DNA from 2 places in the Lawsonibacter sp. JLR.KK007 genome. Region 2 is predicted to be linked to the other one. Evidence: predicted binding sites of a transcription regulator. Region 2 holds the regulator's gene; the other holds the start of a gene.

Region 1 (14,776 bases), on a different contig from region 2:
CTGAAGCTCCTCCGGCGGCCCCGCCTGCTGGTGTGTCAGGGCCTGAAGGTGCCCATGCTGGCCGGAGCGCTGCGCCCGGCGATCCTTCTGCCCCAGGGGAAAATCACCGGGGAGGAGCTGGCCTTCTCCCTGCTCCACGAGCTGACCCACTACCGCCGGGGCGACATCTGGCTGAAATCTCTGGCTATGTGGGTCAACGCCCTGTACTGGTTTAATCCCCTGATGTGGTATATGATCCGCCTGGTGGAGCGGGACACCGAGCTGGCCTGCGACGAGGACGCCCTGCGCCGGCTGTCCCCCCAGGACTACTCCGGCTACGGCCAGACCATTTTGGCCGCTGTGGCCAGATTACAAAATAGAAAGGAAAACACCCATGAAGAATAACATGCCCCGCACACCCTTCTCCACTCCCCTGTCCGGATCGGCCAGGGAGACGGAAATTCGACTGCGCAACATCTTCTCCGGACCCAAAAAGCGGCCGCCCCTGCCCTTTTTGATTTTGATGTTCTCCGTGTGTATCTTCTGCGGGAATCTGGTGTCCTGCCAGATGTCCGAGACGGAGGCCCCGGAGCCCGGGGCCAGCAGATCCCTGGCGGACCTCCCCGACCCGCCGGAGCAGAAGCTAGAGATGGAGATTCAAGAGCACCAGGTGGTGCTGCAAGATGAAGATGCCGATCTGGACGGGGACGGCCTGGCGGACACCGTCACGGCCACCACCCGGTTTGACCCACAGGATGAGAGCGGCAGCACGATCATCACCCTCACCGCCGCCCTGGGCCGGGGCGAAACGGTGGAGCGCCAATGGACGGAGGAGGGCTGGCTGGGTATCGGGGACTTGATGGCCGGATTCCTCACCAGCCCGGACCGGGACGCCTTGGTCCTGGAGCTGTACTATCCCACCAGCACCTACGGCGCCGCCGAAATGTATATTTTTGAGCTTACCGACGGCAGCCTGACCGAGCGTTACCGTACCGAGAATGCATCCACCATATCCGGCGCTTACCTCACAGGCCGGGAGGATTCCCCCCTCTGCGACGTCCGCATTCCCCTCCTGGTGGACAAGTGGCACGACCCGGAGTATTACACCCTGAGCTGGAACGGGACCGGCTGGGATTTTGTGGGGGACGGCTACTTTACCGACGCCGAGACGGTCACTGTCACCGGTGGGCGGGTGCTGACCCTGGCGCTGCGGGGGCGGGTCTCCGGCGAAGAGTTCGGTCCCCACCTGATCTACGACCAGATTCAGGTGTTCGACGGGGATATGATGTTCAACCCGAATATGCTGATCCAGACCATCCTTCCGGAGGACATCCCGGGGGACGACCGCTTCCCAGATCAGATTTTCGTGGCCGACAACCCCTCCCACGTCTGGATTCAGGATATCAACTTCGACGGCGCGGAGGACTTTGCCGTCCTCTGCGACAGCACCAGAAATCAGGGCTGCCGCTGGTTCCGCTGGAATGAGGGGCAGGGACGGTTTGAATATGCCTTCTCCCTGGCCGGGGAGGTGGAGGTTGTCCCCCAGGGTCAGCACCTGATCGAGGCGTGCTGGACCGAGGACTGGGAGAACAAGCTCTATAACATCTACAGCTTCAATAACCGGGGCTGGCTCATTTTGGAGAGCACCTGGGACACTATGGTTGAAGCGCAGAACGCATGTCAGGAGGATCGCTGATGATATATGAGAAAATGCCCCGCACCCCTTTCTCCACCCACCTGTCCGGGTCGGCCAGGGAGACGGAAATCCGTATCCGCAGCATCATGTCCGGGCCCAAAAAGCGGCCGCCGCTGCCCTTTTTGATTCTGGCGTTCTCTCTGTGCATCTTCTGCGGCAATATCGTCTCCTGCCAGGTGGCGGAGACGGACACACCCGCCGCCCAGGATTCCTCCGCGTCGGTCTCCGCGCCCCCGGACACCTCCGAGGAACAGCCGTGGGTCCCGGTGGAGCTAAAAACCGGGATGCTCCAATATATCGGGCAGACCAGTGACTGGTTCTATGAGAATTACAGCCCTTCTGAGAAGGAGATGGCGGTTTTGGACAACCTCCCCGGGGCGGAGCTGCCCTGGGAGGCGGTAGAGGTATATTACGCCATGCGGCGGGACTACTGGCGGGACACTCTCCTGCCGGTGGCCTACGACGAGGGGGAGGATGTCACCATCTACTTCGTAGTGAACCCGGACAGTATGCCCAACGTGGAGCCCCTGGTCAGTCCTATATTGTGGGGAGGAGACCTGGAACAGCAGCGGGGCATCGTCCTGCGTCACGGGGAGCGGACGGCCTATTTCCACCTCTACTGGGGCGGCAATGGGCACTTTGCCAGCAATCCCACGCTGCTGGCGGACGACCTGGACGGCGATGGCCAGCCCGAAGCGGCCCTGGTCCTGACTGACGGCTGGGGCACCGGGGTCCACACGGAAAGCCTGTACATCTTCGACCTGGATACCATGACCTACACCGTCCCGGACTTCTCCGACATCCCCCTGGAGATCACCGCCAGCCCCGGCGAGACCACTGCCCGTATGTCCAGCGGGGAGCGGGAGTGGGAGGTGGACCTGGGTAAACTGTATGAGCCTTTCAAGGGGGTTGCGCAGGTGGGCGATCAGGTGCGCTTTAAACAGGAAGACGACCGGCTTGTCTGCGACCTGACCCTGGACTTATCCTGCATGAGCCTGGAATGTCTGGCCAGTGTCCATTTTCCCGTGGTCTATGAGGGCGGCGGGTATAAATTGGGCCCGGCCACGTGGATGGGCAACATCCTCTGACGATGAAAGGAGCACCCCATGAACAACAAAATGCCCCGCACGCCCTTTTCCCTGCCCTTGTCCGGGTCGGCCAGAGAGACGGAAATTCGACTGCGCAACATCTTCTCCGGGCCCAAGAAGCGGCCGCCGCTGCCCTTTCTGATTCTGATGTTCGCCATCGCCATCTTCTGCGGCAATCTGGTGTCCTGCCGCCAGCGGCCGCCGGAGCCCTCCCTTGTGATGGAGACCCAGTACTATGACAGCTATGGCAACTATGTGGAACTCCCCGCTCTGGCCCTCCCTTCCGGACAGGAGAACGAGGCGGTGGACGCCATCAACGAAGCCCTCAACCACCTGCGGGGGGAGTACGCTCAACTCGATTCCCGGACGGGAACGGACGCCTGGGAAAATCAGTGCCTGTTCTACCCCTCCACCACCGACCGGTATCTGAATCTGCTGTTTTTCCGGTCGCAGTTCACCACCGATTTGAACACCGGGCATGTGTTCTCCCTGGTCTACGACAAAAGGGAGGGGACGCTGGTGTCTACCGGGGACGCGCTGGCCCTGGCGGGGCTGAATGAGAAGGGGCTGCTGGACCAGGTGGCGGAACAGATGGAGCCGGAAATGAACCCGGAGGGGCAAGGGTACCAAATCGCCCTCCACAACCTGACCCTGGAGGGCTTCCGCGTCAAAGCGGACGGCCAGCCCGTATTTTATCTCACCGGACGGATGGACGATGTGGACGACGCGGTGCTGGACGCCGTCAGCGGGGCGGACCAGCTGTTTATCTGGGAGGATCGGGCCGTCACCGTCTATGACCAGTACAGCCTGAACGCTCCCCTGGTCCCCGCCGAGGAGACCGACAGGCTGGACCCGCCGCTGTGGAATCAGTGGTACTTCGCCGGGGAGGAGCCGGTGGGGGGCTTTGTGGACAGGTCGTCGCCGGATGCCCTCAACTTCGACACGCGGCTCAACGAGATGGCCCTGGAATACCTCCGGGCGGCGTACGACGCCACAGTCTACCTGGCGGCGGACGCCCCGGACACACCCCAGGACAGGAACTTCCGCCTGGACTCCGTTAATTTGCTTGGAACGGATACTTTGGAGGGAGAGCTCCTGGGGCTCTATCAAATCAACTACAGCGGCGTCTCTGCGCAAAGCTCGGGCGCGCTGGAGTGGTCGGCATGGTCCCCCGCTTACCTGGTGGCCCGCATGTACGAGGACGGCAGCCCGGCGGAGTTCCTGGTCCACTTTGACTACTATCGGGAAGGGATGGCCTCGGGGGATGCCATCCGTCAGGCAGTCTGGCGGCTGATGGACCTGGAGGTCTGCCTGTTCCGGGACGGCTTCTCCACCCCCATCGGTCTGGGCAGCTGGATAGATTCCATGTTCCCGGACTTTGAACCGGAGACGTCAGTGTTTGAGGAAGGCGACCCCATTTACTGGCCTGGGGACTACTGGGAGAATTGGTCCGTAGACGGCGGCGGCGACGCGGGCGGGGTCTCCGCCCTGCGGTACTACAGCGCCGAGTCGGGAAGTTTCTTCCTCAACCGCCTGGAAACAGGCCGTACCGACATGGTCACCCCCCGAGGTATCCGGGTGGGGGCCACCCGGGAGGAGGTGCTGGCCGCCTATCCCGGACTCCTCTCCGACGAGAAAGACTGGACCTGGGCCTACCCGGACGACTACCTGTGGTACTGCGCCAATGAAGACGGCATTGGTCCGCACCTGTACTTCTACTTTGTCAACGACGTGGTCTATATGATCCAGATGGTCGATCTGTTCAACTGACAAAACCGGCCCGGAGGAAACAACCTCCGGGCCGGGATTTTTACGCTTTGAACACCCAAAACTTATTCATCAGGTAGTTGTAAAAAATGGTGACGCAGGCGGTGGGCAGCTTGGCCAGCAGGTTGGTCCAGCCCTGGGGCACCAGGGGGGCCACAAAGGGCAGGGACAGGATGCGGATGCACACCGCCAGGCTCACCGTGGAGATGAGTACATACCCCGCGCTGGTGAGCAGGTAGCGCACCGCCTCTCCTCTGGTAACCCGGTCCCGCCGCTCGAAGGTCCACAGCTTGTTCCACACGAAGGAGTGGATATTGGCCACCACATAGGCGATGGCGTTGGAGAGATAAGGACCGGCCACAACGGTCATCCCCAGCAGCGCCAGGGTGGGACCCTCCCGGATCACCCAGCGGTCCATCACGTAAAACACCGCGAAGTCCACCAGGGTATTGAGCACCCCGATCAGGCCGAACTTGATAAACTTTTTCAGGTCGAACAGCTGGATCAGAAATACGATTTTCTCTCTCATTTCCCGCTCCTGACTTTTTTACGGATGCGGAACACATCCCGGAACATCCGGGCGCTGTCCCGGATGACGTTCACCTTGGATTCCCGGAAGTTGATGACCGACACGGGAATCTGTTCCACCTTCAGCCCCAGCCGGTCCGCCCGCATGAGGACCTCGAAGTCGAAGGAGAAGCCGTCGGTGGTGCAGCGGGAAAAGATCTGCTCCGCCGCCTTGCGGCGGTAGCCCTTGATGCCGCACTGGGTGTCGTAGGGCAGGCCGGAGATCATGTGGGACAGCAGGCCGAAGCACTTGGACATCAAAATCCGCAGCGGGGGGTAGTTTTTGTAGCCCTCGCCCCCTATGCGCCGGGAGCCGATGACCAGACCGGCGTCCCCCGCCCGGAAGCGGTCCAGTATCACGGCGAACACGTCCACCCCGTAGGCCAGGTCGGCGTCGGTACACAGGATAACGTCCCCCTTGGCCGCCAGCATCCCCGTCCGGACGGCACAGCCCTTGCCCCGGTTGGAGGCATAGCCCTCCAGCCGGACGCGGGGGTCGCCGCAGCCGCGCACCAGCTCCGCCATGCCGTCGGTGCTGCCGTCGTCCACGATCAGCACCTCATAGTCCTGCGCCAGCTCCGCCAGCCGGGCGGACACTGCGCGGATCGTATCCAGCACGATCGCGCTCTCGTTATAGGCGGGGATCACCAGTGAAACATCCATCGGTACAGCGGCCTCCTGCATCTGTAAAGCTTTCCTTATCATATACTTGCCGGGAAAAAAAGTCAAGAACATCCCCGGCGGACGGAGGCGGGGACGCGATTTTCCTCTTGCCTTTCGGGAAAAAACAGGTTATACTGGTGAACCAGAGAGCGGGGCCGGATCTTCCGGTCATTTCCGCCGGAGCGTCCGGCATTATTCTACTATTTTTTAGGAGGAACAAAGTTATGAAAGTAGCAATCTTCGGCGCCGGCACCATGGGCAGCGGCATCGCCCAGGTCTTCGCGGCCAAGGGACACACCGCCCTGATGTACGCCAGCAGCGTGGCTTCCGCCCAGCGGCACAAGGACAACCTGGACAAGTCCCTGCAGAAGCGGGTGGACAAGGGCAAGATGGACCAGGCCGCCAAGGACGCCCTGATGGCCAACGTGCTGGTGGAGGAGAAGTCCGCCGCCGCCGACGCCGACCTGATCATCGAGTGCGTCAAGGAGGACATGGCCACCAAGAAGGAGCTGCTCAACGAGCTGGACGCCATGTGCAAGGAGGGCGCTATCTTCGCCTCCAACACCTCCTCCCTGTCCATCACCGAGATGGCTCTTGGCCTGAAGCACCCCGTCATCGGCATGCACTTCTTCAACCCTGTGCCCAACATGAAGCTGGTGGAGGTCATCCGGGGCGCCAATACCACCCAGGAGACCTTCGACGTAATCTGGAACCTGTCCAAGGAGATCGGCAAGGAGCCCGTCGAGGTGGCCGAGGCCCCCGGCTTTGTGGTCAACAAGATCCTGATTCCCATGATCAACGAGGCCGCCGACCTGCTGTACACCGGCGTGGCCTCCGCCGAGGGCATCGACACCGCCATGAAGCTGGGCGCCAACCATCCCATGGGCCCCCTGGCTCTGGGCGACCTGGTGGGCCTGGACGTCTGCCTGGCCATTATGGACACCCTGTACAACGAGACCGGCGACTCCAAGTACCGCGCCTCCCTGCTGCTGCGGAAGATGGTCCGGGGCGGCCTGCTGGGCCGCAAGACCGGCAAGGGCTTCTACGACTACAGCAAGTAAGCCGAATATGGATTCCCGCCCCTTCCGGGGCGGGAATTTTTTCACTATTCCGTCCATTCCATGGCAAACTCCACAAAGTAACTCTGCGTCTCACCCTCCTGGGCAAAGAGGACGCGCTCACCAAAGAAGCTGTATCCGGAAAAGCGCATCGCGCTGTCCACCTGAACGCCCTTCAGGCTGGCGTGGTAGTTGCCCTCCCCCTCCGTCAACGCTTCATAGAGGGCTCTGACCCCCTGATCGCCCAGCCTCCCCCAGAGGAAGGAGCGCATGGCCACGTAAATTTCGTCGTAAGGGATGCCCACACTGTAGGTTTTCTCCCCCTCCAGCGGGCCGCCGCCCTCATATGTCCGGGTAAAGACCACCTTGCGCAGTCTATCCCCCTCCTGGTCGAAGATAAAGTACCCTTCCGGCACGGGAGGCTCCCCCCACATATAGATGACCACCCCTTGGGAGGGCTCCTCCTCAAAGGTTCCCGCCAGAGTGAGGCGGCGGGGTACGTGTTCCTCCCCGTAGGCAAAGGCCATGCACTGGTTGTAGTTGTCCACAAACTCCTCCGCCGTCAGGCTTGCCCCCCGGTGGGGCGGACGGGCGGCCAGATAGCTGCCCCCCGCCATCAGCCCCAGGCACAGGGCCCACGCCGCCAGATAGCCCGCCACCCGGAGGTAATTCCAGCGGTTGTTCCAAAAGGCCCGCTCTTTGGTGCTGCCGTCCAGGTAAAGCTGGTCCGCCTCCCAGAACAGGGTTTTTTCGTGGTACACCTGCCAGCAGGCCCAGACCAGCATCCCGATCCCGGCGATGGAAAGCAGCGGGATGCGGCTGCCGATCAGCGTTTGGGCAAAGCCATAAAACAGCACCACGTAGACCGTCCGCTGACCCGCCTCCGCAAAATCCAGCTTGCTGCCGTCCTCCCGCAGGATTTTCAGCCCAAACAAGAGTTTGCCCGGGGTGGTCCCGGTGAGGGCGAGGGACAGGGTTTCCATCCCCAGCAGCAGTACCATGGCCCCCAGGTGCAGGAGAAACAGACTGCCCGCGTCCTCCGAAACCCGAATCAGGTTGATCCGGGCAGACAGCTGGAGGAGCACCACCAGCGCCGTGAGGCAGAGCAGGCTGTCGATCTCCCGGGCGAACAGCCGCCGCCAGGGGAAGATACACACCGGGTCCCGGTCCTGCTCCAGAACTCGCTCCTGGGCCAGACGGTTCAGATAGCGCCGGGCGTCCAGGGTGTAGAAGTCCGCGCCCTCCTGCCGCATGGCGCGGCACAGCTCCAGCGCCTGGTCCAGCGCCCGGCGCTCCGCCTCCAGGCCGCTCTCCCGCTCCGCCAGCGCCCGGTCCAGGGACTGCTCCCCCTTCTGCAGCGCGTGGATCTCCTCCAGAGAGAAGCCCAGCTGGCGCAGCAGCTTCACCCTTAATAAAATGTCTACATTTTCGTCGGAGTAGTTCCGGTAGCCGTTCTCCCCCCGGGCAGCGGAGAAAAAGCCCTGGTCCTCGTAGTAGCGGATGTTGGCCCGAGCCAATCCGGTCTGAAGCTCCACGTCCTTGATGGTCATCAAAATCAGCCTCCCATCCTTTGATTCAGGACCAGTATATACCATCAAGCGGCTTTACAGTCAATACCTGTGTCAAAAATAACCAAAGATATTTTGCACTTTTTGGCCCGATTCCCCCTCCCACAGGGCCTGGCTATGCAGGTTCCCCAATGGTTTAGAAGAATATGGATCAGATTTTATCTTTTGTACAAAATCAACCTCAAAAAACTGTCTAAATTGCCAGGGCTGTCCTACTTGCTTTCGATCCGAAAACCCGATATAATTTCAATGGTTAGACACTACATATGCCAAACCTGATAAGCGCCGCAACGGCGGGATGGACCCGTGTTGCTCTTTTTTCGCTTCAACTTTGTTAAAATTCTAACAAAGATGAGGGGCAGGTTTGGCGTGCTGTCATGTATCGTTTTGCACCCCTGCTCCCGGTCGAGAGAGGAGCGGGAGCAGAGGGGGCGCTCACGATAGTGCCAAGAATTTAAACTAGGAGGACTGCAAAATGGATTTTCACCTGTCTAAAGAGCAAGAGATGGTCCGCAAAATGTACCGCGAGTTCGCCGAGACCGAGGTCAAGCCTTTGGCCGAGGAGATCGACGAGGAGGAGCGCTTCCCCATGGAGACCGTGGAGAAGATGGCCAAGCTGGGCATGATGGGCATCTACTTCCCCAAGGAGTACGGCGGCGCCGGCGGCGACGTGCTGTCCTACGCCATGTGCGTGGAGGAGCTGGCCAAGGTGTGCGGCACCACCGCCGTCATCGTCTCCGCCCACACCTCCCTGTGCTGCGCCCCCATCTTTGAGCACGGCACCGAGGAGCAGAAGAAGAAGTACCTGCCCGACCTGTGCTCCGGCAAGAAGATCGGCGCCTTTGGCCTGACCGAGCCCGGCGCCGGCACCGACGCCTCCGGCCAGCAGACCACCGCCGTGCTGGAGGGCGACCACTATGTCCTCAACGGCACCAAGTGCTTCATCACCAACGGCAACGTGGCCGACACCTTCGTGGTCTTCGCCATGACCGACAAGTCCAAGGGCAACCGGGGCATCTCCGCCTTCATCGTGGAAAAATCCTTCCCCGGCTTCTCCACCGGCAAGCACGAGAAGAAGATGGGCATCCGCGGCTCCTCCACCTGCGACCTGATCTTTGAGGACTGCATCGTCCCCAAGGAGAATCTGCTGGGCAAAGAGGGCGGCGGCTTCAAGATCGCCATGCAGACCCTGGACGGCGGCCGCATCGGCATCGCCTCCCAGGCCCTGGGCCTGGCGGAGGGCGCCATTCAGGAGGCCGTCAAGTACACCCAGGAGCGCGTGCAGTTCAAGATGCGCCTGAGCCAGATGCAGAACACCCAGTTCCAGCTGGCCGACATGGAGTGCCGCACCCAGGCCGCCCAGCACCTGGTCTACGCCGCCGCCATGAAGAAGCAGGAGCACGGCGACTACAGCAAGGAGGCCTCCATGGCCAAGCTGTTCGCCGCTGAGACCGCCTCCGACGTGACCCGCCGCGCCGTTCAGCTGTTCGGCGGCTACGGCTACACCCGTGAGTACCCCGTGGAGCGCATGATGCGCGACGCCAAGATCACCGAGATCTACGAGGGCACTTCCGAGGTCCAGCGCATGGTCATCGCCAAGTATATGGGCGTAAAGTAAGATAGGAGGCAGATTGAAATGAAAATCATTGTTTGTGTCAAGCAGGTCCCCGATACCTCCGGTAAGGTGGCCGTCAACCCTGACGGCACCCTGAACCGCGCCTCCATGGCCGCCATCACCAACCCCGACGACCTGAACGCCGTTGAGGCCGCTCTGGTGCTGAAGGAGCAGACCGGCGCCGAGGTCATCGTCGTCTCCATGGGCCCCCCGCCCGCCGAGGGTATGCTCCGCGAGGTCATGGCCCGGGGCGTGGACCGCGCCGTGCTGGTGTCCGCCCGTGAGTTCGGCGGCTCCGATACCTACGCCACCTCCCAGATCCTGGCCGCCGCCATCAACAAGATCGGCGTGGACAAGGACGACGTTGTCATGTGCGGCCGTCAGGCCATCGACGGCGACACCGCCCAGGTGGGTCCCCAGATCGCTGAGAAGCTGGGCCTGCCCCAGGTCTCCTACGCCGCCGAGATCACCAAGGAGGGCGACACCATCACCGTCAAGCGGATGCTGGAGGACGGCTACATGACCATCAAGGTCAAGACCCCCTGCCTGATCACCTGCATCAAGGAGCTGAACACTCCCCGTTACATGAGCGTGAGCGGCATCTTCGAGTGCTACGACAAGCCCTACGAGATCTTTGACTACAACACCCTGAAGGACGATCCCCTGATCGATCCGGCCACCATCGGTCTGAGCGGCTCCCCCACCAACATCCTGACCTCCTTTACTCCCCCCCAGAAGGGCGCTGGCATGATGCTGGAGGGCGCCGACAAGGCCACCTGCGAGAAGCTGGCCGGCATCCTGGCCGCCAAGCACATGATCTGAGAAGGGAGAGTATAAATTATGTCTAATTTTGATAGCTCCGCCATCCAGGAATTCAAGGGTGGCGTCTGGGTATTCTGTGAGCAGCGTCAGGGCAGCATGATGCCCACCTCTTACGAGCTGATCTCCGAGGGCCGCAAGCTGGCCGACGAGCTGGGCACCAAGCTGTACGGCATCCTTCTGGGCGAGGGCATCGAGGGCATTGCCAAGGAGCTGGGCGGCTACGGCGCCGACGGCGTGTACGTCTGCGACCACCCCCTGCTGAAGAACTACACCACCGACGGCTACACCAAGGTCATCTGCGACGTGATCGAGGAGTACAAGCCCGAGATCATGCTCATCGGCGCGACCAACATCGGCCGCGACCTGGGTCCCCGCTGCGCCGCACGCCTGCACACCGGCCTGTGTGCTGACTGCACCCACCTGGATGTGGACATGGGCATCTACAAGGACTTCCTGAAGGCCAACTCCACCCTGGCTCCCGAGCGCATCGACGCCACCAGCCACGCCGTGGTGCTGGGCCAGAAGCATGACGTCTCCCGGGACCTGAAGATGACCCGTCCCGCCTTCGGCGGCCATCTGATGGCTTCCATCATCTGCCCCCGGTTCCGTCCCGCCATGGCCACCGTCCGTCCCGGCGTCATGAAGAAGGCCGCCTTTGATCAGGCCAAGGCCGATGCCTGCGAGATCATCAAGCCCAGCTTCGAGCTGACCGAGGCCGACATGCAGACTGAGGTCGTCGAGGTGGTCAAGGCCGCCAAGAAGCTGGTGGACCTGATCGGCGCCGACGTGGTCGTCTCCGTGGGCCGCGGCATCTCCAAGGACGTGGAGGGCGGCATCAAGCTGGCTGAGGAGCTGGCTGAGGTCCTCGGCGGCGTGGTGGGCGGCTCCCGTGCCACCATCGACTCCGGCTGGCTGTCCGCCGACCATCAGGTGGGTCAGACTGGCAAGACCGTCCACCCCAAGATCTATGTCGCGCTGGGCATCTCCGGCGCCATCCAGCACAAGGCCGGTATGCAGGACTCCGAGTGCATCATCGCTGTCAACAAGAACGACACCGCCCCCATCTTCGAGATCGCTGACTACGGCATCTGCGGCGACCTGTTCAAGGTCACCCCGCTGCTCATCGAGGCCATCAAGGCCGCGAAGGCTGCCAAGTAAGGTTTTTTCACAAGGCAAGAGCGCCTGTCCCATTTGGGACAGGCGCTCTTTTTTCACCTCCGCTCCCCCTGGGCCATACAATGGAAGTAGAAACCCACCGCCCTGCGGCTGGCGGTCCTGGAGGTACATCTATGAAACACGAACTGAACATTTGGGTGGTGGGCGGTGACCTGCGTCAGGAAAAGCTGGCCCAGCTGCTGGCTGAGGACGGCCACACAGTCCACACCTACGCCCTGGGGGAGCCCCAGGAGGCGGTCCCCAGCCTCACAGCCGAGCCCACCCTGCGCGGGGCGGACAAGGCGGACTGCGTCATCCTTCCCCTCACCGTCTCCACCGGGAGCGGACTGCTCAACGCCCCCCTCGCCCAGCCAGACTACCCGCTCGCCCCCATCCTCGACCAGCTCTCCCCCCGCCAGTTCCTCTGCGGCGGCCGGATCGACCCGGAGACCCAGGAGCTGGCCCGGGAACGGGGCCTCACCATCCACGACTACTTCGCCCGGGAGGAGCTGGCTGTGGCAAACGCTGTCCCCACAGCAGAGGGGGCCGTTCAGCTGGCTATGGAGCATCTGCCCATCACCATCCACGGCTCCAAGGTGCTGGTCATCGGCTTTGGCCGGGTGGGACGGCTCACCGCCCAGCGTTTTCAGGCCCTGGGCGCCCGGGTGAGCGTGGCCGCCCGGAAATACGACCAGCTGGCCTGGGCCCAGGCCATGGGCTTTGGAGCCGAGCACCTCGCCCAGCTCCAGGGGTGGCTGTGCGGCTACGACCTGATTGTCAACACGGTCCCCGCCCAGGTCCTGGGCCGGGAGGAGCTGGAAGACCTGAAGCCCGACTGCCTGATCCTGGATCTGGCCTCCAAGCCCGGCGGGGTGGATCTGGCCGCCGCCGGCAGCCTGGGACTCACCGTCATCTGGGCTCTGGCCCTGCCGGGGAAGACCGCGCCGGTCACCGCCGGGGCCGCCATCCGGAGCACCATCTACAACATGCTGCGGGAAATTGGATGCTAACGGCGCAGCCGGGCCTCAACCGGCGGATGCGTCAAAAAACGAAAGGAAGATCATCATTGGAAGACAAAACCATCGGATTTGCGGTATGCGGGTCCTTTTGCACTCACGCCAAAGCGATGGAGGCGCTGGAGCAGGTCAAGGCCCGGTTTCAGCGGGTGGTGCCCATCGTCTCTGAGACGGCGGCGGACACCGACACCCGCTTTGGCACAACCCACGACCTGATGCGGGAGATGGAGCGCATCTGCGACCACCGGGTCATCCGCACCGTGAAGGGGGCGGAGCCCATCGGTCCCCAGAAGCTGCTGGATCTGCTGATCATCGCCCCCTGCACGGGCAACACCCTGGGCAAGCTGGCGGCAGGGGTGACCGACACCAGCGTCACCATGGCGGCCAAGGCCCACCTGCGCAACTGCCGCCCCCTGCTCATCGCCCCCTCCACCAACGACGGCCTGTCCGCCTCGGCAGCCAGCATCGGCGCGCTGCTGCCCCGGAAGTACATCTACTTCGTCCCCTTCGGGCAGGACGACTTTGAGAAAAAGCCCACCTCCCTGGTGGCCGACTTCTCCCAGGTGGCCGACGCCGCCCAGGCGGCCCTGGAGGGCTGTCAGCTCCAGCCTCTGCTGCTGCGGGCATGAGCATTCCATGCAAAAAGCAGGCCATCTATGGGATGGCCTGCTTTTCCTAACCTTGTATATTCTTTTTATGAAGCGCGTTAAGAGAAAGCTCTCCAGCCAATTTGAACAAAGCATCTGCGGCAACCTGTTCTACAGAAAGACCTCCTGCATTCTTGCCTACACTCTGATAAAACTGATACACCGCGTCATCCAAACTGATGGTAATTTTTTTCATCTCGATCACCTCAATGCAGCAGTATATCATATTTTTGTGTATTACGCAAGTGCGTATACGCAAATGCGATAATTTGAATACTATATCCTTGAGGTGGTCAATTTGTCTGTCAAGGATGCAGTTGCGGCCCGTTTCATGGATTTGTGCAAAATGCGTAGCATCAAAGCAAACGAGCTCGCCACATTATCCGGTGTCACACCGTCAACGGTCTATAGTATGCTGGACAGCAGACGGAGAGATGTGTCTATTGTTACCATCAAAAAGCTCTGTGACGGTCTGGACATCACCCTGGGAGAGTTCTTTTCCACCCCGGCTTTTGACAGCCTAGAGCAGGAAATTCAATAGGACCTTTTGGAAGAAAACCGCCCCGCCTGTCTGTGCGACAAGCGGAGCGTTTTTTCTGTTACTTCCCGCAAAAATCCTTCGCGACCTCGACGATGTGCTCTGCGGACAGCCCGAACTGCTTGAGCAGGGCGGCGGCGGGTCCGGAGTGGCCGAACTCGTCGTTGACGCCGATGCGGCGCACGGGGGTGGGGCACTTCTCGGCCAGCAGGGCGCAAACCGCCTCGCCCAAACCGCCGATGACCGAGTGCTCCTCGCAGGTGATCACCTTGCCGCACTCCTGAGCGGCCTTCAGCACCAGCTCCTCGTCCAGGGGCTTGATGGTACACAGGTTAATCACCCGGGCGGAGATGCCAGCCTCAGCCAGGGTCTTGCCCGCTTCGATTGCCTCGCTGACCATCAGGCCGTTGGCGATGATGGCCACGTCGCTGCCCTCCTGGAGGACCTCGCCCTTGCCGATTTCAAACTGAAAGTTGGCCTCGTCGTGGAACACGGGCACGGCCAGACGGCCAAAGCGCAGGTAGACGGGGCCTTTATACTCATAGGCGGCTTTCACTGCGGCCCGGGCCTCCACGTCGTCAGCGGGGGACATGACCA
Region 2 (14,776 bases):
CCCGGCCCGTGGTTTTGCGGGCGACAAATTCGGTGATCTCGGTGCCGCACATCTCCCGGCTCAGGAAGGACATAAGCACATAGTACATGGGTTCGGTGAGCGGTCCCTTTTCCCGTCCCGCCATCGACGGACCTCCTCTCTCTTGTCGTGTTATAATATCGTCTAACGATATTATAACACGAGATAACCGCCCGGTCAAGAGGAGCCTGACAAAATCCGCCCGAAACCCCTATCAAAATTCTGACCGCTTTTTTCCGGCCAAGCCCCTATAATAGGACGTGCTGAAGGGGGGAGAGACTGTGACGGTCATCTATGTGGATACGCTGTTTCTCCTCAACGCCCTGGTGGACTATCTGCTCCTTTTGGCCGCCGCCCGTCTGGCGGGGGAGCCTCTGCGCCGGGTGCGCTTCGCCCTGGGAGCCATCCTGGGGGGCGGGTACGCGGTAGCCATTTTCCTGCCGGGACTGGGCTTTCTGGCCCATCCTCTGTGCCGCCTGGCCTCCGCCGCCCTGATGCTGCTGGTATCCTATGGGGGGAGCCGCCGCCTGCTGCGCCAGGGAATTTTGTTTGTAGCCCTGACCTGCGCCTTTGGGGGAGGAGTGGTGGCCATTGGTCTGCTGGGGGGGACAGGACTGTCTCTGGGCGGCGGGGTGTTTTACTCCGCGCTGGATCTGAAGGTGGTGCTGCTGTCGGCGGCGGTGTGCTACGGGGTGCTTACCCTGGTGTTTCAGCGTCTGGCGCGGCACAGTGCGGCGGACGGGGAGCTGGTCAACATAACGCTGCGTCTGGGGGAGCGGTCCGTGGCCCTCACCGCCTTGGTGGACACCGGGAACACCCTTACCGACCCGGTGTCCGGCCGTCCGGCAATCGTGGCGGAGGGGGAGCGGGTGGGGCCGCTGTTCCCCCGGGAGCACCGCCCCGGCCCCGCCGACCTGCGGGACCCCGCCGCTGCCCTGACCCGCCTGGGGACGGGGGCGTGGCGGTCCCGATTCCGCCTGCTGCCTTACCGCAGCGTGGGGGTGGACAGGGGGCTGCTGCTGGCCCTTCGGGTGGACGGGCTGGAGTGGAAGGGGCAGCCGCGGGGACCGGCGCTGGTGGCCCTTTCCCCCACGCCGGTGTCCGACGGGGGCGGCTATCAGGCGCTGGCCGGACCAATGGATGAAAGAGGTGTTTGAGATGAAAACAGTTTACATAAAGCTGAAGGAAGGGCTGACGGCCCTCCTCACCCGGCTGGGACTGCTCCTGCCCGGAAAGGTCATGTACATCGGTGGGAGCGATACCCTGCCGGTCCCGCTGAAGCGGGAGGAGGAGGCCGCCCTTATCGCCCGCCTGAAGGAGGGGGACGCCGAGGCCCGGAACCAGCTCATTGAGCATAACCTGCGGCTGGTGGCCTACATCGCCCGGCGGTTTGAGAACACCGGCATCAACATTGAGGACCTGATCTCCATCGGCACCATCGGGCTGATCAAGGCGGTGGGCACCTACCAGCCGGAGAAGGCCATCAAGCTGGCCACCTACGCCAGCCGGTGTATTGAGAACGAGATTTTGATGTACCTGCGAAAAACCGCCAACCAGAAGACGGAGCTGTCCTTCGACGAGCCGCTGAACACCGACTGGGACGGCAACGAGCTGCTGCTGTCCGACATCCTGGGTACCGACGAGGACCTGGTGGTCCAGCCCCTGGAGGCCGACGTGGACCGGCAGCTCCTCCGTCAGGCCATGGAGCGGCTGGACAACCGGGAGCGGCACATCATTACCCTCCGCTTCGGCCTGGACGGACGGCGGGAGTGCACCCAGAAGGAGGTTGCCGATCAGTTGGGCATCTCCCAGTCCTATATCTCCCGGCTGGAGAAGCGGATCATCGCCCGGCTGAAAAAGGAGATCGTGAAGATGATGTGAAAAGGGGCCCCCTCGGCGAGGGGGCCCGGTGTGAGTCTTACAGCCTTCGGCACAGGAGTTCAAATGTGCTCCCGTCTGTGGTGTTGACGGTGAACAGGCCACGCCTGTCATCCGTCACAATGTCAGCGATGTTCAGGCCATCACTGTCATTCAGCAGATCGAAAAGCTTATCTTTAAAATAATTGAGATCCATTTCCGTCACCTCCTTCTCTGTCTGTGTTGGTGTCAGTAACGTGTGGAGATAATAGCACACAGAATGACCTTTGTCAACGTCGTTACGACGTTTTCGGCATGTTTAACTAAGGCCCATTCACCTCTAAACTATTGGTGAGGTGATCATGAATGAAAGAAGAGTATCGCGAGCAGTATCGGAAGTTCGGTTTGAATGTGGTTTACTATAGAAAAAGTCTGCGGGCAACTCAACTTCAGCTTGCAGAAATGCTGGATATCGAAAGGAGCCACATCAGCGCCATCGAGCTGGGGAATGTGGGGGTGTCCATGGACCTGATCTTCAAAATGTGCGAGGTGTTCAAGATCAAGCCCAAGGATCTGTTCGATTTCCGGGACTAAGGCGTGGGACCTTCCGGTCCTGTTTTTCCCTGTGGATTTGGATTGACCGTCAAAGGGCTGGATGCTATAATATATGCAGGAAGCTGTGCCCATGTCAGGAAAGGAGCGGATCAGATGAACAGCAATTTAGCCTATCAGGAGGAAGCGTGGGAGGAGCTGACCGGCGGCGAGATCGTGGCCATGCCTCCCCGGTCCATGTTTAACCATAATCGGGCAGCCGTTCGAATTGCCCGTCTTTTGCCCTGACGTGTGCCGGATGAAACGAAACGCAAAGGTATCTACCGCGGTGATCCGCCGCCTGCCCCGGTATTACCGGCAGCTGTCTGAGCTGCAGGAGGCGGGGGTGGTGCGCATCTCCTCCAGCGCTCTGGGCAAGTCCATAGGGCTGACCGCCTCCCAGATTCGCCAGGACCTGTGCTGCTTTGGCGGCTTTGGCCAGCAGGGCTACGGCTACAAGGTGGACGGCCTGAAGGAGGAGATCGGGGAGATTTTGGGCATCAGCCGGGGCCACACCCTGATTGTGCTGGGCACGGGCAACCTGGGCCGAGCCATCATCCGGAACTTCCGCTTCTCGGCCAACGGCTTCCGCCTGCTGGCCGCGTTCGACACCGATCCGGCGGTGGTGGGCACAGAGGTGGCCGGGGTGCCCGTCCGCCACGCCGATGGACTGGAGGACTTCCTGGCCGCCCACCGGGTGGACGTGGGGCTGCTGACGGTGCCCATCGCCGCCGCCCAGCGGATGGGGGACCGGCTGATGGAGGCCGGCGTGAAGGGCATCTGGAATTTTACCAACTATGAGCTCACCTGCACCAGACAGGACGTGGTGGTGGAGTCGGTCCATTTTTCCGACAGCCTACTCACCCTGAGCTACCTGATCTCCCAGCGGGAGGATATGGAGGAACACCAATGAAACAGTACCTGCGCCCTCTTGGGCTTGTTCTGACCTTGCTGCTGCTGGCGGCGGGCGCCTATGCCGCCACCTCCGGGGACAGCCTTGTGTCCCTGAGCTACCTGCGGGACACCTTTTCCGCCAAAGGCGTTCAGGCCGGGGAGGAGGCGGGGAACCGCCTTTTGCAGAAGACCTATGACGAGGCCAAGGCCAAGCTGGACGCCGCCTTCCGGGGGAGCGGAGGGGCCGCCTCCGGAAGCTCCAGTGAGACCCTCCAGCGCCGGGAGTGGCCGGACGGCCAGATCATTACCCTGTCCACCGGGAGCGTCTTTGTTCTGCTGGATGGCTCCGCCAATGTGGTCCACACCGGCGCGGTGGTGGACGTCACCACCGGGGTGGAGGCTGCCTCCGGCTCGTCACTGATCCAGAACCACCGCTACATCGTGGGGGAGAGCACCGATGCGGCGGTGACCATCCGCTCGGGTCAGGCGGCCATCGGCCTGCAGGGGGGCTATACCCTGTCGGCTGGGAAGACGGAGCACACTCCCTTCTACGACGTGACCCAGAGCGACTGGTTCTACGCCCCTGTGGGCTACGCCTATGAGAAGGGGCTGTTTTCCGGCATGGACGCCAACCACTTTGCCCCCAACGAGTCGATGAACCGGGCCATGCTCATGTCGGTGCTTCACCGGCTGGCCGGGTCCCCCGCCCTGGTGACCCAGCTGGCCTTCCAGGACGTGGCGGGAAACAGCTGGTACGCCCAGGCGGTGCTGTGGGGGGCCTCCCAGGGGATCACCTCGGGGACGGGAAATGGCAATTTCAGCCCCGACGGCCTGGTCACCCGGGAGCAGGCCGTGGCCATGATGTATAACTATGCCACCCAGTACATGCACCTCGCTCCAGGGGCGGGGGCCGACCTGTCCCGCTACGCCGACCTGAGCCGGCTGAGCAGCTGGGCCCGGCCCGCCATGGCCTGGGCGGTGGAGAAGGGGATTGTCAGCGGAGTGGCCAACGGCTCCACCCTGACCCTGGACCCCCAGCGCAGCGCTACCCGGGCGGAGATGGCCACCATGCTCCGGGCCTTCTGCGAAAATATTTTGTAAGGCTCCGCACCCATCGCCTCCCCGGACCATATGATGGTATCGAGAGCGGCAGACAGCCCTCTTAATACTTTCATAAAATCAGGAGGTACTCATTATGGGGTGCTGCAATAACAGCTGGGGCGGCAGTAGCTGCCTGTGGATCATCCTTCTCATCATCATCCTGTTCAGCTGCGGCGGCTGGGGCAATAACGGCTGCTGCAACAACAATGGCTGCTGCAACAACGGCTGCGGCTGCTGAGAGGTCCGGTCCGGGGCGCGGGGGGATGTTCCCTCCGCGCCTGTTTTATACTCCGGTTTTGAACTATACTCTTCGGAAGGGAAAAATTTTGCCGAAAAATGGGACAAGGCTCCAGGAAAAAAACTTGCAATCCTGTCAAGACTGGTGTATCATTAAGCATACGTAGCAAGACCGGCGGTTTCAGCAAAAACAGAGGAAGGGACCGGCGGGTTTTGTCGTGTGTCCGGCTTGGTCGGACACGGCAGCCGCAGCCCGGCACTGGAGAGGGCAACGCAGAAGCGGGCGGCGGTATCCCAGCAAGTTATTAGGGAGGTCGAAAACTTACATGAGCAAATTTCTCAAACGATCTGCGCAGGGCGCGCAGGTCCCGCACGAAAAGCGGACTTCCAATCAGGAGACCGTGAAGATGCCTCTGCCCTCTAAGATCGTCCTGTCCATGGGACAGCACATCGGCGCCCCCGCCGCACCCCAGGTGGCCAAGGGCGACCAGGTCTTTGTGGGCTCTGTGGTGGGCAAGGCGGGCGGCTTTGTCTCCTCTGACATCCACTCCGGCGTGTCCGGCACAGTGGACGGCATCATCACCATCACCGCCCCCAACGGCGCGCCGCAGACCGCTGTGGTCATCATCCCAGACGGCAAGCAGACGGTGGACCCGGCCATCGCGCCCCCTGCTGTCACCGATCTCAAGTCCTTCCAGGATGCCGTCCGGGCCAGCGGCCTGGTGGGTCTGGGCGGCGCGGGCTTCCCCGCGGCGGTGAAGCTGGCCCCCAAGAATCTGGACGAGATCGACACCCTCCTCATCAACGGCGCCGAGTGCGAGCCCTACATCACCTCGGACAACCGCTGCTTCCTGGAGGACACCCAGTACATCCTGGACGGCATCCAGGCGGTGATGAAGTATTTGGAGATTCCCAAGTGCGTCATCGGCATCGAGGGCAACAAGCCCGAGGCCATCGCCAAGATGAAGTCCGCAGCCACTGCCGGCATCGAGGTAAAGGAGCTGCCCTGCCGTTACCCCCAGGGTGCGGAAAAAGTTCTCATCGAGAACTGCACCGGCCGGGAGGTCCCCTTCCCCGGCCTGCCCTCTGATGTGGGCGTGATTGTGATGAACGTCACCTCGGTGGCCTTTGTGGGCAAGTACCTGGCGACAGGCATGCCCCTGACCACCAAGCGCCTCACCGTGGACGGCGACGTGATCAAGGAACCCAAGAACGTGGAGGTCATCATCGGCACTCCCGTGCAGGAGCTGATGGACTTCTGCGGCGGCTTCACCGAGGAGCCGGGCAAGGTGCTCTACGGCGGTCCCATGATGGGCAACTGCATTGCCAACCTGGACCAGCCCATTTTGAAGAACAACAACGCGGTGCTGGCCTTCTCCAAGAAAATGGCCCAGATCCCCAAGGCTACCAACTGCATCCACTGCGGCCGGTGTACCAACGCCTGCCCTCTGGGCCTGTCCGCCAAGGAGATCGTTCAGGCCTACAATGACGGCAACGTGGAGCTGCTCATTGAGCTCAACGCCGACCTGTGTATGAGCTGCGGCACCTGCTCCTTCGTCTGCCCGGCCAAGCGGCCTCTGGCTCCCTCCATCGCCCTGGCCAAGATTATGATGAAGAATGGAGGTAAGAAGTAATGGACAATAAGCTGATTGTCACTGCCGCGCCCCATATTACCGGCGCGGACAGCACCCAGAAGATCATGGGCCGGGTGTGCCTGGCTCTGTGTCCGGCTCTGGTCGCCTCCGTGATCATCTTCGGGGTGAACGCCCTGATCCTCACTGCGGTCACAGTGGCCGCCTGCGTCTTCTTCGAGTGGGGCTACTGCAAGCTGATGGGCCGTGAGGTCCCCGTTGCCGACCTGTCTGCCGTGGTCACCGGCATGCTGCTGGCCTTCAATATGCCCGCCTCCATGCCCTGGTGGATGGCCATTGTGGGCGCGTTCATCGCCATCGTCATCATCAAGCAGCTCTTCGGCGGTCTGGGCTTCAACTTCGCCAACCCCGCTATCGTGGGCCGCATCGCCTTGGCGGTGGGCTTTGCCAGCCGCATGGCCAACTACCCCAAGCCGGAAAACGGCATCGACGCCCTGGCCTCCGCCACTCCGCTGGCGGTGGAGAAGGGGGTGCTGGGCGCCGGTGAGTACGTCACCCTGCTGCTGGGCAACCACGGCGGCGTGCTGGGCGAGACCTGCGCCATCGCCATCCTGGTGGGTGGCATCTACCTGATTGCCACCAAGGTGATCAGCCCCATGATCCCGGTCACCTATCTGGCCACCGTGGCCGTGCTGTCCCTGATCGGCGGCTATGACCCCATTGTGCAGCTGCTCTCCGGCGGCCTGATGCTGGGCGCCTTCTTTATGGCCACCGACTATGTCACCTCTCCCACCACCGATAAGGGCAAGCTGATCGCCGGTATCTTTATGGGGGTTGTGACCTGCGCCATCCGGTTCTTCGGCACCATGAGCGAGGGTGTGTCCTTCGCCATCCTGCTGATGAATCTGGTGACCCCCTATATCGACGCGCTGACCCGGCAGGATAAGCTGGGTATCGCCAAGAAGAAGAAGGAGGCGGCAGCGAAATGAGTAATTGGAATAAGGTATTTAAGCCTATCGTGGTGCTGTGCGTCATCTGCGTCGTCATTACCGGGGCGCTGGCCGCAACCAACTCTGTCACCGCCCCTATCATCGCGGAGGCCACCCGCCTGGCCCAGGAGCAGGCCCGTGCCGAGCTTCTCCCGGAGGCGGACAGCTTTGAGAAGGTGGAGAACGTTGCCGTGGAAAACGTCTCCGACGTCTACGCCGCCACCAATGGCGCCGGCTATGTCATCACCAGCACCGCCAAGGGCTACGGCGGTACCATGACCGTTATGGTCGCGTATACTCCTGATGGCACCATCAAGCAAATCAAAGTGACAGAGCAGGGCGAAACCCAGGGCATCGGCAGCAAGGTAGCCGGTACCGCCTCCTATTGGGAGCGTTATCAGGGCCAGCCTGCTGCTGAGCTGAAAATCAACAAAGACGGCGGCACCATTGACGCTGAGAGCGGCGCGACAATTTCCAGCCGTGCGCTGGCCAAAGCGGTCAGCTCCGCCAATGAGGCGTATAACGCTGTGAATTCTTGAAAGGCAGGTGAGTCAAGATGAGTGAAAACAGTAAAATAAAAATTCTTACCAACGGCATTCTGAACGAGAACCCGGTCCTGCGGCTTGTCCTGGGCACCTGTCCCACCCTGGCCGTCACCACCATGGCTTCTAACGGCATCGGCATGGGGCTGGCCGCCACCTTTGTGCTGCTGTGCTCCAACATTGTAATTTCCGCCCTGCGGAACATCATCCCCAACCAGGTCCGTATCCCCTGCTACATCACCGTGATCGCCGGCTTTGTGTCGGTGGTGCAGATGGTGGTCAAGGCCTATGTCCCCGACCTGGACAAGGCCCTGGGCGTGTACCTGCCTCTGATCGTGGTGAACTGCATCATCCTGGGCCGCGCTGAGATGTTCGCCTCCAAGAACAACATCCTGAACTCCGCCCTGGACGGTATCGGCATGGGCATTGGCTTCACCATCACCCTGACCATTATGGGCTCCATCCGTGAGATCATCGGTTCCGGCACCTGGATGGCCGGCCTGGGCGGACTGATCCCCTCCCTGGGGGCCGACTTCGCCATCCGGGTCATCCCCGAGGGTGTGGACACCTTCTCCCTGATGACCAGCGCCCCCGGCGGCTTCTTCGTCTTCGGTATCCTGATGGCCGGGGCCACCTGGCTGACCAGCCGTCCTAAGAAGGAAGCTCCCGCTGTGGAAGGAGGTAATGCGTAATGGTAAAACTGGCCGCGATCTTCTTTACCATGATTCTGGTGGACAACTACGTCCTGGCCAAATTCCTGGGTATCTGTCCCTTCTTGGGCGTGTCCAAAAAGCTGGACAGCGCCGTGGGCATGTCCCTGGCCGTTACCTTCGTCATGGTTATGGCCACCGCCGCCACCTGGCCCATCTACAAGCTGATCCTGGTGCCCGAGGGCGCTGAAAATACTGCCCGGGATATGGGCTACCTCCAGACGATTGTGTTCATCCTGATTATTGCCATCCTGGTCCAGCTGCTGGAGAACTTCCTCAAAAAGTTTATTCCCGCTCTGTACAAGGCCCTGGGCGTGTACCTGCCCCTGATCACCACCAACTGCACCATCCTGGGCGTGACCATCCTGAATCTGGACAACGGCTACAACTTCCTGGAGTCCATCGTCTGCGCCGCCGGCGCGGGCATCGGCTTCCTGGTGGCCATGGTGCTGTTCTCCGGCGTGCGCCGCCGGGTGGAGCAGGCCGTCACCCCCAAGTGCTTCGAGGGCCTGCCCATCACCTTGGTGGCCGCCGCCGTTACCTCCCTGTCCTTCATGGGCTTCGGCGGTATCGTGGACGCCATCTTCAAAGTCTGACAGGGGGGAGAGTAAGTTATGAATCCGATTTTACTGGCAATTATTGTCGTCACCGTCATCGGCCTGATCGGCGCGGTGATCCTGGTGGCCGCCTCCATCTTCATGTATGTCCCTGTGGATGAGCGGGTGGAGCAGATCACCGCCGTGCTGGCGGGAGCCAACTGCGGCGCCTGTGGCTGTGCAGGCTGCGCAGACTACGCAAAGAGCATCGTGGAGGACGGCAACGCCGTCAACAAGTGTACCCCCGGCGGCGCGGCCTGCGCCGCTAAGGTGGCCGCCATCATGGGCGTGGAGGCGGGCGCTTCCGTCCCCATGAAGGCCGTGGTGGCCTGCTCCGGCACCTGCGGGAAGACGGGCAAGAAGTACGAGTTCCAGGGCATCCAGAGCTGCCAGGCCGTCAAGGGCTTCTACGGCGGCGACGGTATGTGCAAGTTCGGCTGCCTGGGCTACGGCGACTGTACCCGGGCCTGCGCCTTTGACGCCATCCACATCGTGGACGGCATCGCCAAGGTGGACCGGGAAAAATGTACCGGCTGCGGCGCCTGTGCCGCAGCCTGCCCCAACGCCGTCATCTCCATCGTGCCCGAGCACAAGCGCAAGCCCGTGGTGCTCTGCCAGAACAAGGACAAGGGCGCGGACACCCGGAAGGCCTGCACCGCAGGGTGTATCGGTTGCATGAAGTGCGCCAAGGCCTGTCCCAAGGAGGCCATCACCGTGGAGAACTTCCTGGCCAAGATCGACCAGGACAAGTGCGTCGGCTGTCAGCTGTGCGTGAAAGAGTGCCCCATGGGGGTCATCCACGTCCCCGCCAACGAGTGAGCCTGTACATGAAAAAGCCCCGCCAGCAGGCGGGGCTTTTTTGTGCTTATCTGTTAACCTCCCGCTTATCCGTGCGGCCGGTGAGGTAGTCGAGGGAGACATCGAAGATGTCGGCAATCTTGATTAAGTTTGCATAATTCGGAGTGTTGCCATCCGCTTCGAAACGCTGATAGTTCCGCAGGGTGACCGATAACTGTTCCGCAACCTGTGTTTGTGTTAGTTTGTGTTCTTTTCGGAGAAGTTTTAGCCGTTCATTGAAAATCATTCTCTCGCCCCTATTGACATGTAGACTCTTGTCGTATATAATTGCGTCAAAGTAATTCATATTATAGGAGGTAAATACTATGCGACCCGAGATCCCTTTTATTGTACAAGTCCTGTATCCCTATTTTGTCACAGAGCCGAACCCTGCCTTTTGGCCGGACGATTTGAAAGATGATCCTGTTCAGGGTCATGCGCTGTGGGCGTTTTACCAGGGCTTGCGGCTGGGCGTGCAGCTCACCGATGCCTGTCTGGAGAAGATTTAAACCTTACTCCGATCCCTGAGCCAACTGGGCATAGGCCGGGCCTTGACGCTGGACACCAGTCCCATAGCGGCGAACAGGGTGATGATGGACGACCCTCCGGAGCTGACGAAGGGGAGGGTGAGGCCCATAACGGGCAGGACGTACAGGCACATGCCCACGTTGAAGGTGATCTGGCTGAGGAGCATCCCCGCCATCCCCATACACACATAGGCGGAGAAGGGGGAGCTGGCGTGGCGGCCGACCCAGATGCACCGCAGGACGATGGCGGACAGCAGTAGCAGCAGGGCCATACAGCCCACCATGCCCAGTTCCTCACCGCAGACGGCAAAAATCAGGTCGCTGTCCCGGACGGGGAGGGCGGAGCTGTTGGAGGCGTGGGTCTGGATGCCCTTCAGGTAGCCCTGTCCGAACAGCTTGCCCGAGCCGATGGCCAGGATAGCCCTGGTCTGCTGGAAGCCGTAGTTGCTGGGGTCCAGGTCGTGGTCAAAGACCACCCGGAAACGCATGATGCGGTAATCGGTCCAAAAGCGGGTCTCAGGCAGAAAGAACAGCCAGAAAATCACCGCCGCCAGCACCGCTCCGCCCCCCACCAGTACGAACCACCGCAGCTTCACTCCAGCAGTCCAGGCCATGAAGGCAAAGATCATGATATAGACGCAGCAGGTTCCCATGTCTCCGCAGATAGCCGCGATGAGGCCCAACGTGAACACGGTGAAGCCGCCGATCTGCATCACCGAGGGGATGGAGCTGATGCTGTAGCCCCGGTCCTGGATTGTGATGATCAGCAGGGCCAGAATCAGGATAAAAGGGATTTTAACGATCTCGTTGGGCTGAATCATCATCGGAAAATGGGGGATCTGAATCCAGTTCCGGTTGCCGTAGCGTTCCACTCCCCAGGGGGTGAGGATCATGAGCAGCAGGAAGATGCTGCCGAGGAGCATCAGCTTCCACCGTTTTTCGGTGAACAGCTGAAAGTCCACAAAGGTGAGCAGCACGTAGGCGATGACCCCCAGGCCGATGGCGATGGCCTGGACGATTACCGACCGGTTGAGAAGCTGGCCCGGCGCATTCTGGTACTGGGTAGCGGAGAAAATGAGGGCCAAGCCAAAGGTACTGGCAGCCAGACACAGCCCCAGCAGAATGATGTCGCCTTTTTTCCAAAATTCCTTGATAGGGGAGAAGAGCAGGGACAGAAAGGACATGGCCTCACCTCCGCTTCCGATGATCAGCCTCCCTCTCAGAGGGAGGCAAAATTGACCTCTATATTTTATCACATTTTGGTGGAAACGCAAACCCCAACTGTGTTATAATGTTTAAGAACGTGAAAATTTTCTGTGAACGGGGGAGCGGCAGTGAGATACGTCACCAACAGCGAGGAAGAGACCGAGGCTCTGGGAGCCCGGCTGGCCGCAGTGCTGACGCCGGGGACGGTGGTGGCCTTTACCGGCGACCTGGGGGCGGGGAAGACCGCCTTCACCCGTGGCCTGGCCCGCGGGCTGGGGGTGACGGACCGGGTGACCAGTCCCACCTTCACCATCGTCAACGAGTACGAGGGGGGCCGCCTGCCCCTGTTCCACTTCGATATGTACCGCCTGGCCTCCTCCGAGGAGCTGTTCGACATTGGCTGGGAGGACTACCTTCAGCGGGGCGGTGTGTGCGCCGTGGAGTGGAGCGAGAACGTGTCCGATGCCCTGGAGGAGGACGCCCTGTCGGTGGAGATCAGCCGGGGAGAGCAGGACGGCCAGCGGGTGATCGTCATAGAGGGGGTGGAGCTGTGAACATTTTAGCCTTGGAGTCGTCGGCAACGGCCTGCTCCGCCGCCCTTTACCGGGACGGGACGCTGACGGCCCAGTCCTTCCAGTGCAGCGGCCTGACCCACAGCCGAACCCTCCTGCCTATGGTCCACGACATGCTGGACAACTGCGGCCAGCCCCTGGAAGCGGTGGACGTGATCGCCGTAGCTGCCGGGCCGGGTTCCTTCACCGGGCTGCGCATCGGGGTGGCGGCCGCCAAGGGTCTGGCCTGGGCGGCGGAAAAGCCCTGTGCCCCCTGCTCCACACTGGAATCCATGGCCTGGCCCCTGGCCCATATGGAGGACAGGCTCATCGTCTGCGCCATGGACGCCCGGCGCAAGCAGGTGTATAACGCCCTGTTCCTGGCCCGGGGGGATCATCTGGAGCGGCTCAGTCCCGACCGGGCCATCTCCCTGGAGGAGCTGGGAGAGGAGCTGAAAAAATTCCAATTTTTGAAAATAGCCGTTGGCGACGGGGCTCAGCTGTGTTATAATACCCTAAATGAGCAAATTCCCATGACCCTGGCCCCGGTCCATCTGCGGATGCAGAGCGCCTGGGGGGTCGCCCGGGCCGCAGAGGAGCTGGTGAAGACCGGCGGCCTGGTGTCCGGAGCGGAGCTGGCTCCCGTCTATCACCGCTTGTCCCAGGCGGAGCGGGAGCGGCTGGAGCGCGAGCAGAACACAAAATTTACAAGAGAAGGGGATCAGAAACATGTATAACGAAAAGGTACACATCCTGGACCACCCGCTGCTGCAGCACAAGCTGACCATCCTCCGGGACGAGAACACCGGCGTGAAGGAGTTCCGGGAGATCGTGTCGGAGATCGCTGCCCTGGAGTGCTACGAAGCCACCCGGGATCTGCCCCTGGCGGATATCGAGGTAAAAACCCCCATCACCACCGGCGCCTTCAAGACACTGGCGGGCAAGAAGCTGGCGGTTGTTCCGATCCTCCGGGCGGGTCTGGGCATGGTGGACGGCATCATCAAAATGATCCCCTCCGCCAAGGTGGGCCACATCGGCCTGTACCGGGACCCGGAGACCCATCGCCCGGTGGAGTATTACTGCAAGATGCCCGCCGATATCGCAGAGCGGGACGTGATCGTCCTGGACCCCATGCTGGCCACCGGCGGCTCCGCCTCCGCCGCCATCACCTTCATCAAGGGCTACGGCTGCAAGCACATCAAGCTGATGAACGTCCTGGCCGCCCCCGAGGGCATCGCGTGCATCCAGAAGGACCACCCCGATGTGGACATCTACGTGGCGGGTGTGGACGAGAAGCTGAACGAGCACGCCTATATCGTCCCCGGCCTGGGCGATGCGGGCGACCGTATCTTTGGCACCAAATAAACCAATGCGTCCCGGCCCTCAGGGAATGGGCCGGGACACTTGACAAAGCCCGCTTGGTTTGCCGTAACCAAACTGAGCGGGCGGTCAACCGGGTCCTATGCGGTTGGCGGTCAGTCTTTCAACAAGTTTACAGCTTGAGACAATGCCGTGTCCTTTGCAGCGCTGGGGGCAGCCACGCAAGGGAAGGGGCGGTGAACGTCCTGCGGGATATCATCCGGCGGACGTAGGTTGTGCGGGGGCTTGACAACGGGAGGGCCCCTTGCTATAATGTGTGCAAGAAACAGATGGGAGGCGGGAAGATGCGCAAGACCACTTGCTGATTCTGTGACAGAAACGTTGTTCAGAGCCGCTGTGACGGCTCCGTTCTGTCATGGGTCCGCGAGAGGAAACGCGCAGCCTTCCCCTTCCGGCTCATCCTGGGTGCAGTGCGCCCTTCTGCCGCCGCGAGAGGAAGGACCCTCTTGCGGCTTTTTCGCGCGCATGACAGGAGGGCTGAAGATGTCTCAAATTACCATACAAAACCTGCATTTCACCTACGACGGGGACCACACCCCTGTGTTTGAAGGACTGGACCTCCAGCTGGATACCAACTGGAAGCTGGGCCTGGTGGGCCGCAATGGCCGGGGGAAGACCACCCTTCTCCGTCTGCTGGCGGGGGAGCTGGAGGGTCAGGGGACCGTCTCCCTCCGGCAGCCCTGCATCCGCTGGCCCCGTCCGGTGGCCGATCCCTCCCGAAGGACGCTGGATATCCTGCTGGAGGGCGTTCCGCCGGAGGAGGAGTGGCGGCTGAGCTGGGAGCTGTCCAAGCTTGGGCTGGGGGAGACGGCCCTGGACCGGCCTTTCGCCACCCTCAGCGGCGGGGAGCAGACCCGTGCTCTGCTGGCGGTCCTCTTCCTGGACGAGGGGGCTTACCCCATGATCGACGAGCCCACCAACCATCTGGACGGTCCCGGCCGGGCGCTGGTGGCGGACTATCTGCGGGGACTGGATCGGGGCTTTTTGCTGGTGTCCCACGACCGGGCCTTTCTGGACGGCTGTGTGGACCACATCCTGGCCCTGAACCCCACCGGCCCGGAGCTGGTGCGGGGAACATTTTCCAGCTGGTTTCGGGACAAAGAGGACCGGGACCGGGGGGAGGCCGCCCGGAACGAGAAGCTGAAGAG

The links. Region 2 encodes Rex, which represses fermentation and respiration genes when NADH is low (regulators of the CRP and FNR family bind a similar motif). Its sites were predicted from a motif close to ATTGTTAANNNNTTAACAAT; they were not measured.
Region 1: a site for Rex is predicted at 8,717-8,736, ahead of VV088_RS12355 (acyl-CoA dehydrogenase). Genes of this name have one in related genera too.

The regions. Positions count from the first base shown of each region.
Region 1 covers NZ_JAYWSY010000002.1:506,639-521,414, forward strand. Annotated here, with positions in the region: gene VV088_RS12315 (M56 family metallopeptidase) at 1-384, shown strand, start outside; gene VV088_RS12320 (hypothetical protein) at 374-1,675, shown strand; gene VV088_RS12325 (hypothetical protein) at 1,675-2,763, shown strand; gene VV088_RS12330 (hypothetical protein) at 2,782-4,533, shown strand; gene VV088_RS12335 (GtrA family protein) at 4,574-5,059, opposite strand; gene VV088_RS12340 (glycosyltransferase) at 5,056-5,760, opposite strand; gene VV088_RS12345 (3-hydroxyacyl-CoA dehydrogenase NAD-binding domain-containing protein) at 5,985-6,821, shown strand; gene VV088_RS12350 (RDD family protein) at 6,866-8,368, opposite strand; gene VV088_RS12355 (acyl-CoA dehydrogenase) at 8,862-10,004, shown strand; gene acrB (acryloyl-CoA reductase electron transfer subunit gamma) at 10,023-10,823, shown strand; gene acrA (acryloyl-CoA reductase electron transfer subunit beta) at 10,842-11,981, shown strand; gene dpsA (dipicolinate synthase subunit DpsA) at 12,113-12,988, shown strand; gene VV088_RS12375 (dipicolinate synthase subunit B) at 13,045-13,623, shown strand; gene VV088_RS12380 (hypothetical protein) at 13,670-13,837, opposite strand; gene VV088_RS12385 (helix-turn-helix domain-containing protein) at 13,931-14,182, shown strand; gene VV088_RS12390 (transketolase family protein) at 14,241-14,776, opposite strand, start outside.
Region 2 covers NZ_JAYWSY010000001.1:1,208,640-1,223,415, reverse strand. Annotated here, with positions in the region: gene VV088_RS06805 (PadR family transcriptional regulator) at 1-124, opposite strand, end outside; gene VV088_RS06800 (sigma-E processing peptidase SpoIIGA) at 300-1,175, shown strand; gene sigE (RNA polymerase sporulation sigma factor SigE) at 1,177-1,899, shown strand; gene VV088_RS06790 (hypothetical protein) at 1,937-2,092, opposite strand; gene VV088_RS06785 (helix-turn-helix transcriptional regulator) at 2,242-2,469, shown strand; gene VV088_RS06780 (hypothetical protein) at 2,584-2,715, shown strand; gene VV088_RS06775 (redox-sensing transcriptional repressor Rex) at 2,726-3,379, shown strand; gene VV088_RS06770 (S-layer homology domain-containing protein) at 3,376-4,461, shown strand; gene VV088_RS06765 (hypothetical protein) at 4,556-4,699, shown strand; gene rsxC (electron transport complex subunit RsxC) at 5,025-6,332, shown strand; gene VV088_RS06755 (RnfABCDGE type electron transport complex subunit D) at 6,332-7,279, shown strand; gene VV088_RS06750 (RnfABCDGE type electron transport complex subunit G) at 7,276-7,818, shown strand; gene VV088_RS06745 (electron transport complex subunit E) at 7,836-8,513, shown strand; gene VV088_RS06740 (electron transport complex protein RnfA) at 8,513-9,127, shown strand; gene VV088_RS06735 (RnfABCDGE type electron transport complex subunit B) at 9,146-9,946, shown strand; gene VV088_RS06730 (helix-turn-helix domain-containing protein) at 9,993-10,211, opposite strand; gene VV088_RS06725 (hypothetical protein) at 10,291-10,473, shown strand; gene VV088_RS06720 (FtsW/RodA/SpoVE family cell cycle protein) at 10,470-11,675, opposite strand; gene tsaE (tRNA (adenosine(37)-N6)-threonylcarbamoyltransferase complex ATPase subunit type 1 TsaE) at 11,826-12,251, shown strand; gene tsaB (tRNA (adenosine(37)-N6)-threonylcarbamoyltransferase complex dimerization subunit type 1 TsaB) at 12,248-12,985, shown strand; gene upp (uracil phosphoribosyltransferase) at 12,978-13,613, shown strand; gene VV088_RS06700 (ATP-binding cassette domain-containing protein) at 14,112-14,776, shown strand, end outside.